DNA from 2 places in the Paenibacillus sp. FSL R5-0407 genome. Region 2 is predicted to be linked to the other one. Evidence: a T-box and tRNA genes for the amino acid it is inferred to sense, from the RefSeq annotation. Region 2 holds a T-box; the other holds one or more tRNA genes.
What was found. A T-box is a leader RNA that pairs with one kind of tRNA and senses whether it is charged. The one in region 2 lies ahead of tyrS (tyrosine--tRNA ligase), so its partner is inferred to be a tRNA-Tyr.
Positions count from the first base shown of each region.

Region 1: it has a tRNA-Tyr gene. The T-box ahead of tyrS (tyrosine--tRNA ligase) is inferred to sense a tRNA for this amino acid. The anticodon was not compared.

Region 1 covers NZ_JBBPAX010000001.1:2,651,496-2,655,756, reverse strand. Annotated here, with positions in the region: rRNA gene NYE70_RS12905 (23S ribosomal RNA) at 1-789, shown strand, start outside; tRNA gene NYE70_RS12900 (tRNA-Asn) at 855-930, shown strand; tRNA gene NYE70_RS12895 (tRNA-Ser) at 934-1,025, shown strand; tRNA gene NYE70_RS12890 (tRNA-Glu) at 1,047-1,121, shown strand; tRNA gene NYE70_RS12885 (tRNA-Val) at 1,182-1,257, shown strand; tRNA gene NYE70_RS12880 (tRNA-Met) at 1,295-1,368, shown strand; tRNA gene NYE70_RS12875 (tRNA-Asp) at 1,402-1,478, shown strand; tRNA gene NYE70_RS12870 (tRNA-Phe) at 1,563-1,638, shown strand; tRNA gene NYE70_RS12865 (tRNA-Thr) at 1,662-1,737, shown strand; tRNA gene NYE70_RS12860 (tRNA-Tyr) at 1,743-1,827, shown strand; tRNA gene NYE70_RS12855 (tRNA-Trp) at 1,836-1,909, shown strand; tRNA gene NYE70_RS12850 (tRNA-His) at 1,938-2,013, shown strand; tRNA gene NYE70_RS12845 (tRNA-Gln) at 2,036-2,110, shown strand; tRNA gene NYE70_RS12840 (tRNA-Gly) at 2,117-2,191, shown strand; tRNA gene NYE70_RS12835 (tRNA-Cys) at 2,203-2,276, shown strand; tRNA gene NYE70_RS12830 (tRNA-Leu) at 2,288-2,373, shown strand; tRNA gene NYE70_RS12825 (tRNA-Arg) at 2,386-2,462, shown strand; tRNA gene NYE70_RS12820 (tRNA-Leu) at 2,497-2,576, shown strand; gene NYE70_RS12815 (alpha/beta fold hydrolase) at 2,772-3,626, shown strand; gene ant(6) (aminoglycoside 6-adenylyltransferase) at 3,688-4,261, shown strand, end outside.
Region 2 covers NZ_JBBPAX010000001.1:1,687,368-1,691,628, forward strand. Annotated here, with positions in the region: gene rpsD (30S ribosomal protein S4) at 105-704, shown strand; gene tyrS (tyrosine--tRNA ligase) at 819-2,072, opposite strand; T-box leader at 2,135-2,401, opposite strand; gene NYE70_RS08250 (transglycosylase domain-containing protein) at 2,556-4,261, shown strand, end outside.

The DNA of each region.
Region 1 (4,261 bases), 960 kb from region 2:
ACGATTTGTACAGGATAGGTGGGAGCCTAAGAAGCCGGAGCGCCAGCTTCGGTGGAGGCGCCGTTGGGATACCACCCTGATCGTATTGGAGTTCTAACCTGGTACCGTGATCCGGTGCGGGGACAGTGTCAGGCGGGCAGTTTGACTGGGGCGGTCGCCTCCTAAAGAGTAACGGAGGCGCCCCAAGGTTCCCTCAGAATGGTTGGAAATCATTCGAAGAGTGCAAAGGCATAAGGGAGCTTGACTGCGAGACTGACAAGTCGAGCAGGGACGAAAGTCGGGCTTAGTGATCCGGTGGTACCGCATGGAAGGGCCATCGCTCAACGGATAAAAGCTACCCTGGGGATAACAGGCTTATCTCCCCCAAGAGTCCACATCGACGGGGAGGTTTGGCACCTCGATGTCGGCTCATCGCATCCTGGGGCTGAAGTAGGTCCCAAGGGTTGGGCTGTTCGCCCATTAAAGCGGTACGCGAGCTGGGTTCAGAACGTCGTGAGACAGTTCGGTCCCTATCTGTCGTGGGCGTAGGAAATTTGAGAGGAGCTGTCCTTAGTACGAGAGGACCGGGATGGACGCACCGCTGGTGCACCAGTTGTTCCGCCAGGAGCATAGCTGGGTAGCTACGTGCGGACGGGATAAGCGCTGAAAGCATCTAAGCGTGAAGCCCCCCTCAAGATGAGATTTCCCAACTAGTAAGACCCCTTGAAGACCACGAGGTTGATAGGCCTGAGGTGGAAGTGCAGCAATGTATGGAGCTGACAGGTACTAATCGGTCGAGGGCTTATCCAAATTTCTAATGCAAATTTAAGTTTCGTATCCAGTTTTCAGGTGATCAATCATCTGAATATGAATATTCCCTGATAGCTCAGTTGGTAGAGCACTCGACTGTTAATCGAGTTGTCACAGGTTCGAGTCCTGTTCGGGGAGCCATATGGAGAGGTGTCCGAGTTGGCCGAAGGAGCACGATTGGAAATCGTGTAGGCGTCACAAGCGTCTCGAGGGTTCGAATCCCTCTCTCTCCGCCATAATTTTTCTTTAATAAGTAAGGCCCGTTGGTCAAGGGGTTAAGACACCTCCCTTTCACGGAGGTAACAGGGGTTCGAATCCCCTACGGGTCACCATTTAACTTTTCACTTGATTTAACACTAAGGTTTCTGGTACAATTAAATTTGTCTTTCCCTGGAGGCTTAGCTCAGCTGGGAGAGCATCTGCCTTACAAGCAGAGGGTCGGGGGTTCGATCCCCTCAGCCTCCACCATAATTTACTTTGACAAGTAAATAATCATTTTAACTGACGCGGGGTGGAGCAGCCCGGTAGCTCGTCGGGCTCATAACCCGAAGGCCGCAGGTTCAAATCCTGCCCCCGCAATTATCCCTTTGAGGGATGAAGATTTACTAGTGTGGAGCCGTGGTGTAGAGGCCTAACATGCCTGCCTGTCACGCAGGAGACCGCGGGTTCGAATCCCGTCGGCTCCGCCATTTATTTACACGAAGGAAACTGTCACTGTAACCATTGCTGAGTATAGCACCGGGGTAGGTAGAAGGTTCCGAAACTTTTAATACGGCTCGGTAGCTCAGTCGGTAGAGCAGAGGACTGAAAATCCTCGTGTCGGCGGTTCGATTCCGTCCCGAGCCACCATTGATTTATTGAATAGGTAACATGCCGTTGTAGCTCAATTGGTAGAGCAACTGACTTGTAATCAGTAGGTTGGGGGTTCAAGTCCTCTCGACGGCACCATACTTGGAGGCTTAGTGAAGTGGCTAAACACGGCAGACTGTAAATCTGCTCTCTACGAGTTCGGTGGTTCGAATCCATCAGCCTCCACCACTTTTTATAGGGGCATAGTTTAAAGGTAGAACAAAGGTCTCCAAAACCTTTGGTGTGGGTTCAATTCCTGCTGCCCCTGCCAATTTTCAAATAACTTAATACTTTTTATGGCGGTCGTGGCGAAGGGGTTAACGCACCGGATTGTGGCTCCGGCATTCGTGGGTTCAAGTCCCATCGATCGCCCCATTTTTAACTAAAAAATAATCGTTGGGGATTAGCCAAGCGGTAAGGCAACGGACTTTGACTCCGTCATCCATAGGTTCGAATCCTATATCCCCAGCCATTTTAAGCGGACGTGGCTCAGCGGTAGAGCATCGCCTTGCCAAGGCGAGGGTCGCGGGTTCGATTCCCGTCGTCCGCTCCATTCTATTATAAGGCGCCATAGCCAAGTGGTAAGGCACAGCTCTGCAAAAGCTCTACCCCCAGTTCGAATCTGGGTGGCGCCTCCATTTTCTTTTTAGCGGGAGTGGCGGAATCGGCAGACGCACAGGACTTAAAATCCTGCGGTAGGTGACTATCGTACCAGTTCAAGTCTGGTCTTCCGCACTTTTGATTTATGTCCCCTTAGCTCAGCTGGATAGAGCGTTTGACTACGAATCAAAAGGTCAGGAGTTCGAATCTCTTAGGGGACGCCATTATAACTCGCTTAAAGAAAATAAATATGATTATGCCGGTGTGGCGGAATTGGCAGACGCGCGCGACTCAAAATCGTGAGGGAAACCGTGGGGGTTCGAGTCCCTTCACCGGCATTACATTTAAATCTAAAGTTCATCAGATAATATCTGATGGACTTTTTTTATTTTGAAGAGAGAGCTCTCCGTGCCTGCAACAGCAAAAAAACAGCCCTTCCTTTACCAGAGTGGAGCAATAAAAAGATGGAAATTTTATGTGTTGCTGTTAGACTTACATTTGAGTGAAGTAGAACGAGGGTGAAGGTGAAGACTATGAGTCGGGAAATTCATACACTTCAAGTTGGAGACACAACACTGGAATACACGGTAATTGGCAAAGGAATCCCCATATTGCTTCTTCATGGAGGGCACTCGGGGTGCCAGGAGGTATTCGGCTATGAACGGTTGTTAGAGTCGGGATTCTCTATTATTACTCCCTCTCGTGCAGGATATGGCCGTACTACGCCAGTGATGGAATTGATCCTAGCATGCAGCTTGTATAAGGAGCTATTGGATCATTTATCCATTGATCATGTCCATGTCATGGCGATCTCAGCTGGCGGACCTAGCGGTATTTTGTTTTGCTCCTTATTTCCTGCCAGGGTCACTAGTTTTACGTTGCAGTGTGCGGTTACAAAACCATGGCTTGCACCGGCGGATCAAGCATATCGAGTTGCAATGCGTATTTTTAATCCGAATAGGGAAAAAGGAACTTGGAGGATGCTGGCGGTATTCAGCAACCTGTTCCCGAAATTAATGTTCAGATTGATGGCATCTTCTTTCTCAAATTTGTCTTATTCAGAAGTAAAACAACGAATAGACAACACCGCGATTGAAGAGTTTCGCAAAATGAATAACCGGCAACGCTCTCATTCAGGTTTTCTCATTGACTTAAAGCACAAGCATGATTATTCCAAAGAAATGGCCAATATTCAAGCGCCGACGTTAATCATGCACAGTAAAAATGATCGTTCAGTACCTTTAAGCCATGCAGAATATGCAAAGGCATATATTCCCCAAGCAGAACAATGTATTCTTGACTCCTGGGGACATCTCATATGGATTGGAAAGCATGCGGTTGAGTATGACGATGCATTAGTGTTGTTCTTAAAACGGCAAGAGCAATGAAATCTTTCTACTGCATAAATAGTATTCATTTGCGAGGGTTCCGAAATGGAGGGTTACTGTCTTGAGAAGTGAACAAGAAATGATGAAACTCCTTATGGATTTTGCTGTTAAGGATGATCGAATTCGATTGGTAACTTTGGAAGGATCACGCACCAACAAAAACATTCTCCCTGATCGATTTCAAGACTATGACCTCTCTTATTTCGTTACAGATATCGATTTTTTCAAAGGAAATGATGAGTGGCTTCGAGTTTTCGGGAAGATGCTCATGATGCAAAAGCCTGAAGATATGGAGCTGTTTCCGCCAGAATTGGGGAATTGGTTTTCCTATTTAATGATTTTTGAGGATGGAAACAAAGTAGACCTGACATTAATTCCCATTAACGAGTTGGAAGATTATTTTGCCAATAGCGATGGTTTAGTTGAAGTGTTGCTCGACAAGGACCTGCTGCTCAAGAATGAAGTTTTCGCCAACGATCATAAATATTGGATTAAAAAGCCTACTGCAAGAGAATTTGACGATTGTTGTAATGAGTTCTGGATGGGTTCGACCTATGTAGTAAAAGGATTAGCGAGAAAAGAGATCCTGTTTGCGATTGATCATCTCAATGAGATTGCTAGACCTAATTTGCTGA
Region 2 (4,261 bases):
CCTGGCAGAGAGCGGATTAAACTATCCTCCGCCCGCCCAAACAAAACCCGCGCAAGTAGAACCCTACACCGAAAATTTCAATTTAAAAGGAGTCTACCTATACAATGGCACGTTACACTGGTCCTAAATTTAAACTCAGCCGTCGTCTCGGCATTTCCCTGAGCGGCACTGGCAAAGATTTGAAGCGCCCTTTCCCTCCGGGACAACATGGTGCTAACCAACGGAGAAAAGTATCCAACTACGGCATGCAGCTTTTGGAAAAACAAAAATTGCGCCACATGTACGGTTTGGGCGAGAAGCAATTCCGCACTTTGTTCGCTAAAGCGCAAAAAATGCCTGGTATCGCCGGTGAAACATTCATGGCGCTGCTTGAAAGCCGCCTGGACAACCTGGTATACCGTCTTGGTTTTGCAAATTCCCGCGCTGGCGCTCGTCAATTGGTTTCCCACGGTCATATCACCGTAAACGGCAAGAAAGTGGATATCGCTTCTTACCGTGTAAGCCTTGGCGACGTAATTGGTCTTCGTGAAAGAAGCCGCAGCCTTTCTTCTGTTAAAGAAGCTTTGGAAAACCGCTCGCATCTTCCAGCTTACCTGGAATTCAACGACAGTGCAGTAGAAGGCAAGTTCATTCGTCTGCCTGAGCGTTCCGAGCTGTCCCAAGACATCGACGAAAAACAAATCGTCGAATTCTACAACCGTTAAGAATTCAAAACCGGCCAACTCCCTTGGGGATTGGCCGGTTTTTTTGGTCCTATTAATGCTCGTACGGCTCAATTTAATAAAATCAAAGAAAGGGGCCTCAGGGCCCCTTTCTTCTTATTTCACGAGCAGCTTGGCAAATTTGCGTTTGCCTACCTGGATGACATCTCCATCCGCAATAGCGATTTCGGCATTCGGATCCGTAAGCTTCTCTTCGTTCACCTTGACCGCACCCTGCTGAATACTGCGCCGGGCTTCACTATTGGAAGCCGCAAATCCAAGGAGCGACAACAGCTTGATCAGACCGATTTTACCGTCATTCAGTTCTCCGGCAGCAACCGTAATCTCTTGAATATCCTCCGGAAGCGCCCGCTGTTGGAAGACGGTAATAAAGTGCTCCTGTGCCGCTTCGGCTGCGTCGACGCCATGGTACATGCGTACGAAGGTGTAAGCCAGCTGCATTTTGGCATCACGTGGATGAACAGCCCCTAGCTTAACGCCTTCGCTAAGCACGGCCAACTCCTCATTCGTCAAGTCAGTCGCCAGCTCGAAGTATTTCAGCATGAGGTCATCCGGTACGGACATCGATTTACCGTAAATTTCATTCGGTTCCTCGTCGATGCCGATGTAGTTCCCAAGGCTTTTACTCATCTTCTGCACACCGTCAAGACCTTCGATCAGCGGTGTCATAATAGCAATCTGAGGTTCCAGGCCATATTCCTTCTGCAGCGTTCTGCCCATCAGCAGATTGAATTTCTGGTCCGTCCCCCCAAGCTCGATATCGGTATGCAGCGCAACCGAATCCATCCCCTGCATGAGCGGGTAGAAAAATTCATGAATACTGATCGGCTGGCCGTTCTGATAACGCTTGGTGAAATCGTCTCTTTCCAGCATCCGGGCTACGGTAACTTTTGCCGCCAGCTTGACCACTTCTTCAAACGTCATCGGCGCGAGCCATTCCGAGTTAAAGAATACCTTCGTTTTTTCCGGATCCAGAATTTTAAAAATTTGCTGGCGGTACGTCTCGGCATTCCGCTGCACATCCTCCTCGGACAGCTGCTTGCGGGTTTCCGATTTCCCTGTCGGATCGCCGATCTTCCCGGTGAAATCGCCGATAATGAGCTGAATCTGATGCCCGAATTGCTGGAACTGACGCAGCTTTTGCAAAACTACGGTGTGCCCCACGTGAATGTCCGGCGCTGAAGGATCAAGGCCAAGCTTCACATTCAGCGGTGTTCCGGTAACCACCGATTTCATGATTTTCTGTCTTAATTCGTCTTCCGGCACAATTTCAACAACCCCGCGGGAAATCACCTGCAGTTGGCGTTCTACTTCTTCCTGCTGAGCCAGTGTCAATTCATCCCATTTCATCTTCAATCATCCTCCACAATTAATTTATATCTGCCGAAAACGACAAAAAGCTCCTTCTCATCCCAAGGGACGAGAAGGAGCTGCTCGCGTTACCACCCTAATTAAAACCGCTGCTTAATCAATGCCCATAACCCGAGCACAGGCAAACAGACGGTTTTCACCTCATTTCAATAACGGGTCTTCCCGGTACCGGACTACTGACAATTCTGCGTTCCCCCGGACGGCTCCAGACGGTAATTCAAAAGGGATCCGCCCATTCGGTTCGCAGCGACCACCGATTCTCTGAGCGGCGGGATTCCGCCTTCTACTAAGTCTTTCCAAGCCTTTGACGATATGCAATTAGCTATTTTATAACACAGAAACTTTCGTCAAGTCAAACCTCGGCTTCTCCCGAATATCGGTCGGATCGTGTCCGAATGGGTGGAAAAAGCGGTCAAACGCCCTTTTTTATGCTATAATGTTGCTGTTAAAAGGAGGAATTCCATGGTTCATGAAAACGATAACAACTCCGGCAAGGGAGGGCAAAGAAAGTCGCGAAGCGAATCCAGAAACAAGAAGCCCGTACGCAAACGCAGACGCGGCCGCTGGGTCTGGACTACGCTGGGATGGCTTGTTTTGCTCGGTTTTGCCGGGGCCTTGTTTGCCGGAGGGGCAGTATTCGGATACGTCTCCTCAATCGTCATAGACGAACCCGTGAGATCACGTACCGATATTGAACAAAAAATCGATCATAACGAAATCACCGGATTCGCCTACTTCCGCGACGGCCAGCCGATCGGCCAGCTGCGTTCGGAAGAGGACCGGCGGCCCGTCAGCTTCGACGAAATCCCTTCTTCCGTCATAGACGCTGTCATCGCTATTGAAGACAATCATTTTGAAGAACATAAGGGTGTGGACCTGAAAGGGACCATGCGCGCCGTAAAGCAAAAGCTGCTCAAAGAAGACATCCAGACCGGCGGGAGCACGCTCACCCAGCAATTGGCACGCCGGGTATTTCTGAATCTGGACCGGACAGACAACCGGAAGGTAAAAGAAATTCTGCTCGCACTGCGATTGGAACGGTTTCTGAGCAAAAATGAAATTTTAACGGCATATCTGAACAAAGTACCGTTCGGGAACGGCTCCAACGGTTATCAGGTTTACGGGATCAAAGCAGCAGCCAAAGGTATTTTCAATATTGTTAATCTTGATGATCTGAACACTGCCCAGTCCGCCTATCTCGCAGGGTTGCCGCAGCTTCCTTCTTCTTATTCCGCCTATAACGGCAAAGGAGAGTTCAACCAGGAAGCCTTCGACCGAGCGCTCAAACGGCAGCGCCTAGTGCTTCAGCGGATGCTTGAGGAGAACAAAATAACGAAAGCCCAATATGACGATGCGCTGGCGTTTGATATTAAAGGGTCGCTCGCACCGCAAACAAAGAAAGCTTACGAGACGTTTCCGTACCTGATGCTCGAAACGGAACGTCAGAGCGCAATTACGATCGCCATGCTGAACAATCCGGAGATGACCAAAGAAGAGGTCGCCAAAAACTCGCAAATACTTGAAGAAGCTCGTCAAGAGCTGCTGACCGGAGGATATCGGGTTTACACGACGATCGACAAAAAAGTCTATAACTCCATGCACAAGGTTTCGGAAAACGAGAAGAACTTCTCCAAATACAGCGAAACCAAGGGGCTTGAGCAAGTCGCCGGCATGATGATCGACAATCATACCGGGGCCATCCTCGGAATGATCGAAGGTCGGGATTTTTATACGGAGCAAATGAATTACGCAACGCAAATGATACGTCAACCGGGGTCGACCATGAAGCCGATCGCCGCCTATTTGCCGGCCATGGAAGAGGGGCTGATCCAGCCCGCGAGCATCATTGACGATTCGCCGATGATTCTACGCGATTACCAAAAAGGATATCACATCCCGGTCAACTCCAGCGGCGGCTATAAAGGCCTTGTAACCGCCCGGACCGCACTGAACGAATCGCGCAATATTCCGGCCCTGAAGCTGTTTAACGAAACTGTGGGCATCGAAAAGGCTTGGGATTTCTCCAAGAAACTGGGCATCACCACCCTCGATGAACAGGATTACGGGGCGCAAACCGGCGTACTCGGCGGCTTGAAATACGGGGTTACCGTGGAGGAACTCACTAACGCGTACACGGCAATTGCCAACGGCGGTGAATTCAACGACGC